DNA from 2 places in the Nonomuraea sp. NPDC059194 genome. Region 2 is predicted to be linked to the other one. Evidence: riboswitches for the same ligand, from Rfam matches in the RefSeq annotation. Region 2 holds a riboswitch; the other holds the start of a gene.
What was found. A riboswitch is a leader RNA that binds a small molecule or an ion and turns the genes downstream of it on or off. The one in region 2 is predicted to bind S-adenosylmethionine.
Positions count from the first base shown of each region.

Region 1 (2,382 bases), on a different contig from region 2:
CCCTAGATGAGGTAACCGAGGAACTGGCCCGTTCCGCCGCCGGCGGCGACCACCGCGCGCTCGGCGAGCTTCTGAGGCGGATCGAGCCCCACGTGCTGCGCCACTGCGCCCGTATCCTGCCTTATCACCAGGACGCCGAGGAGGCGTGCCAGGACACCCTGCTCGCGGTGGCCCGCAACATCGGGCGGTTCGAGGGCAGGGCGCGGTTCAGCACCTGGCTGCACATCGTGACGGCCAACTGCGCGCGCACCACCTACAGGTCGCTGAAGCGCAGGTCGGCGGAGCAGACCTCGGATGAGTTGCCCGTCCAGAAGCCCGACGTGCGCAGGGTGAGCGTCATCGCCGGGTCGAGGCTCGACCTGCTCGACGCCATGGAGGCGCTGGAGGCCGACAAGCCCGACCTGGCCCAGGCGCTGGTGCTGCGCGACATCGTCCAGCTCGACTACAACGAGGTGGCCGAGCAGCTCGGCATCCCGCTCGGCACCGCCAAGTCGCGGATCCACCAGGCGCGCAAGTATGTTCAGGCCGCGCTGGGCGATACATATCGTCTCAGCTAGTGAGACGCCTGGCCGCGCCTGAGGCGCGGCCGGGTATGGTGATGTCCACAACTTCATATTGCTCATCCAGAGGGGTGGAGGGACCGGCCCTGCGAAGCCCCGGCAACCCTCCCGGACCTGAGCTCGTGAAGTGACGAGGCCGGCCGGGACAGGTGCCAATTCCGGTCTGTGGCCAAGGTGGTCGCAGACGAAGATGAGGGAAGGCCTCGCTTCATGTCGCTTGACTTCGGTCCTGCTCTCGCTCTGTCCTGCCGTGAGTGCGGCGCGCGCTACGACCTCGGCCCCAGCTTCGCGTGTCTGGAGTGTTTCGGGCCGCTCGAGGTGGCCTACTCCTTCGGGTCCGTGTCCCGCGCCGATATCGAGGCAGGACCCGCCAACATCTGGCGTTACCGCTCGCTGCTGCCCGTTCCGGTCGATGTGGCGAGCAAGCAGAACATGAACCCCGGCTGGACGAAGCTCGTCAAGGCCGACAACCTGGGCAAGGCGCTCGGCATTCGCGACCTGCACGTGAAGGACGACTCGGGCAACCCCACCCACTCCTTCAAGGACCGCGTGGTCGCCATCGCCGTCGAGGCGGCGCGCAACTTCGGCTTCCACACGCTGTCGTGCTCGTCCACCGGCAACCTGGCCGGCGCGGTGACCGCCGCCGCGGCCCGCGCGGGGCTCGAGGCCTGCGTGTTCATCCCCGCCGACCTGGAGCAGGCCAAGATCGCGATGGCGCGGGTCTTCGGCGGCAAGCTGGTCGGCATCCAGGGCACCTACGACGAGGTCAACCGCTTCTGCTCCGAGCTCATCGGCGACCCGCTCGGCGACAAGTGGGGCTTCGTCAACGTCAACCTGCGGCCCTACTACGCCGAGGGCTCCAAGACGCTGGCCTACGAGATCGCCGAGCAGCTCGGCTGGAGGCTGCCGGACCAGATCATCATCCCGGTGGCGTCGGGGTCGCAGCTCACCAAGATCGACAAGGGCTTCAAGGAGCTGGTCGCGCTCGGGCTGGTCGAGGACACCCCCTACAAGATCTTCGGCGCGCAGGCGCTCGGCTGCTCGCCGGTCTCCAGCGCCTTCAAGGCGGGCCACGACGTGGTCCAGCCGGTCAAGCCAAACACCATCGCCAAGTCGCTGGCCATCGGCAACCCGGCCGACGGGCCGTACGTGCTCGACATCGCACGCCGTACCGGCGGGGCGGTGGAGGACGTGACCGACGCCGAGGTGGTGTCGGCGATCAAGCTGCTGGCCTCCACGGAGGGCATCTTCGCCGAGACCGCCGGCGGGGTTACGGTGGGCGTGCTGAAGAAGCTCGTCGACACGGGGCAGCTCGACCCCTCGCTGACGACCGTGGTGCTCAACACCGGTGACGGGCTCAAGACGCTCGACGCGATCGCCGACGACGCCACGCCCTCGGCCGTGATCAAGCCGTCTCTCGACGCGTTCCGCGCGGCTGTCTGAAACGAAAGGGAGAAGTCATGAGCGTTTCGGTGCGGATTCCCACCATTCTGCGCACGTACACCGACGGCAACGCGGAGGTGAGCGGCGAGGGCGCTACGCTTCGCGAAGTGCTGCAGAAGCTCGACGCCGACCACCCGGGTATCGGTGCGAGAATTTTGGATGAATCGGGCAAGATTCGCCGTTTTGTCAACGTTTATGTCGGGGAAGAGGACGTCCGATTCGTGGGCGGACTCGACTGCGCCACTCCCGAGGGCGCGCAGATCTCCATCATCCCCGCCGTGGCCGGCGGCTGACCGCGCCGCCGCGGTCAAGGACCGCCTGGCCTTTTCGGCCTTCACGGACGCCCGCAAGGTTGCCTTGCGGGCGTTTTTATATCTTC
Region 1 covers NZ_JBHZBH010000015.1:31,606-33,987, forward strand. The annotation lists gene ACFXJ8_RS19690 (RNA polymerase sigma factor) at 1-557, shown strand, start outside; SAM riboswitch class I at 617-757, shown strand; gene thrC (threonine synthase) at 771-2,003, shown strand; gene ACFXJ8_RS19700 (MoaD/ThiS family protein) at 2,021-2,296, shown strand.
Region 1: it holds a riboswitch for S-adenosylmethionine, as region 2 does, so the genes downstream of both, thrC (threonine synthase) here and ACFXJ8_RS27750 (aminotransferase class V-fold PLP-dependent enzyme) in region 2, are expected to answer to the same signal.

Region 2 (2,382 bases):
CCCCCAGTGACGTGTCGTCCGGCCTCAGCGGCGGGCGATTCAGCCCTGGCGGCGGGCGGCCAGGTCGTGCAGGGCGATGATCAGCCGGTCGACGTGCTCCTCGGTCGTGCCGATGCCGATCGAGGCCCGGACGGCCGACGCCGTGCCGTCCTCACAGCCACCGTCAGATACATCGAGCAGGTGCCGCACGAACGGATGCGCGCAGAACTTGCCGTCGCGCACGCCGATGCCGTACTCGGTGGACAGCGCCTCGGCCACCTCCCTGGCGGTGTAGCCGTCGACGACGAACGACACGATGCCGACGCGGGGGTGCTCCGGCCCCCACAGCGACAGCTCGCGCACCCCCTCGACGGCGGCCAGCCCCTCACGCAGCCTGGCGATCAGCCGCTCCTCCTCGCGGACCAGCGGCGTCCATCCCGTCGCGGTCAGCGCGTCGCACGCGGCGGCCAGCGCGATCGCGCCCAGCACGTTCGGGGTGCCCGCCTCGTGCCGGGGCTCGGCGTCCTCGTGCCACTCGGTGGTCGCGTCGTCGAGCGTGCCCACCGACTTCACCGCGCCGCCGCCCTTGAGGTACGGCTCGCCGTCCGACAGCCAGTCACGCCGCCCGATCAGCACGCCCGCGCCGAACGGCGCGTACAGCTTGTGGCCGGAGAAGGCGACGTAGTCGAGGTCGAGCGCGGTCAGGTTGAGCTTGCGGTGGGGGACGAGCTGGGCGGCGTCGACGAGGATGCGGGCGCCGTGCCGGTGGGCGATGTGCGCGAGCGCGGCGATCGGCCACAGCTCGCCCGTCACGTTGGAGGCGGCGGTCACGACGAGCAGCTTGGGGCCCTCGATCGCGGCGAGCGCGTCGTCGGCCTGCCGTACGGCTTCGCCGGGGAAGGCGGGCGGCGCGAGGCGGACGACCCGCTGCCACGGCAGCAGCGACGCGTGGTGCTCGGTGTCGAAGACGACGGTCGTGGTGCCCTCGGGAAGGCACCTGGCCAGCAGGTTGGTGGCGTCGGTGGTGTTGCGGGTGAAGATGACCGCGTCGTCGGTGCGGGCGCCGACGAACGCGCGGACGGTGTGCCGGGCCTGCTCGTAGCGAGCGGTGGTCAGCTGGGAGGCGTAGCCCGCGCCGCGGTGGACGCTGGAGTAGGCCGGGAGCGCGGCGGCGACGGCGGCGCTGACCGGCTCCAGACAGGGCGCGCTGGCGGCGTAGTCGAGGTTGGCGTAGGAGACCAGGCGGCCACCCTTGACGGGCACCTCGAGGTCCTCGCCCAGCACCTTGACCTGCACGGGAATGGAGATCGTCGCAACGGACACGGCACAGCCCTTCCAGGGTTGTCGGACCCCTGGCCGTGGCGCATCGGAGCCCGCGCTTGCCCGCCACACCTCGTGACGGACCAGGTCTTCACCCGGGGCACCCCGCCGCGGACGCGAGGGTTGCCGGCCAGCAAGCCGGGGCTAAGCGCTGGCACTCATGACCTACGCCGGAACTATAACCGACACGGGGTGCCACTTCGCAAGCCGCGAACTTCTGGGGCGATCGACTCGTTGGGGTTGGGGACAGCGAACCAAGGAGGTACATGATGTTGGACTGGGTGGCAGACCCACAGATCTGGATCGGGTTCTTCACCCTGGTCGCCCTGGAGATCGTGCTGGGCATCGACAACATCATCTTCATCTCGATCCTGGCCGGTAAGCTCCCGCCCGAGCAGCGCGACAGGGCCAGGGTCCTCGGCCTGGCCGCCGCTCTCATCTCACGCCTGCTGCTGCTCCTGGGACTGTCCTGGGTGGTGCAGCTGATCGAGCCGCTCTTCACGGTCTTCGGGCACGAGATCTCGGGGCGCGACCTGATCCTCATCTTCGGCGGGCTTTTCCTGCTGGCCAAGAGCGTGCTGGAGATCGGCCACAGCATGGAGCTGAAGAGCACGGACGGCAAGGAGCGGAAGGTGACCTCGTTCACCTCGGTCATCCTGCAGATCATGGTGCTCGACATCGTGTTCTCGCTCGACTCGGTCATCACCGCGGTCGGCATGGTCAACGACCTGGGCGTCATGGTCGCGGCGGTCGTCGTCTCGGTGCTGGTGATGCTGTTCGCCTCGGGGCCGATCAGCAGGTTCGTCGACAGGCACCCGAGCATCAAGATGCTGGCGCTGTCGTTCCTGGTGCTGATCGGCGTCGTGCTCCTGGCCGAGGGCCTCGACCAGCACATCCCGAAGGGCTACATCTACTTCGCGATGGCGTTCTCGGTGATCGTCGAGATGCTCAACATCCGGATGCGGAGCAGGCACGCGAAAGCCGAATCTAATATGCAGTAGTGCGCTTTGATCCTTGGAATCCGGATTTTGTGGCCTCGCCGTACGCCGTCTATGACGAGCTGCGGCGCGAGGCGCCCGTCAG
Region 2 covers NZ_JBHZBH010000025.1:77,249-79,630, reverse strand. The annotation lists gene ACFXJ8_RS27755 (DoxX family protein) at 1-10, shown strand, start outside; gene ACFXJ8_RS27750 (aminotransferase class V-fold PLP-dependent enzyme) at 40-1,302, opposite strand; SAM riboswitch class IV at 1,350-1,465, opposite strand; gene ACFXJ8_RS27745 (TerC family protein) at 1,569-2,300, shown strand; gene ACFXJ8_RS27740 (cytochrome P450) at 2,300-2,382, shown strand, end outside.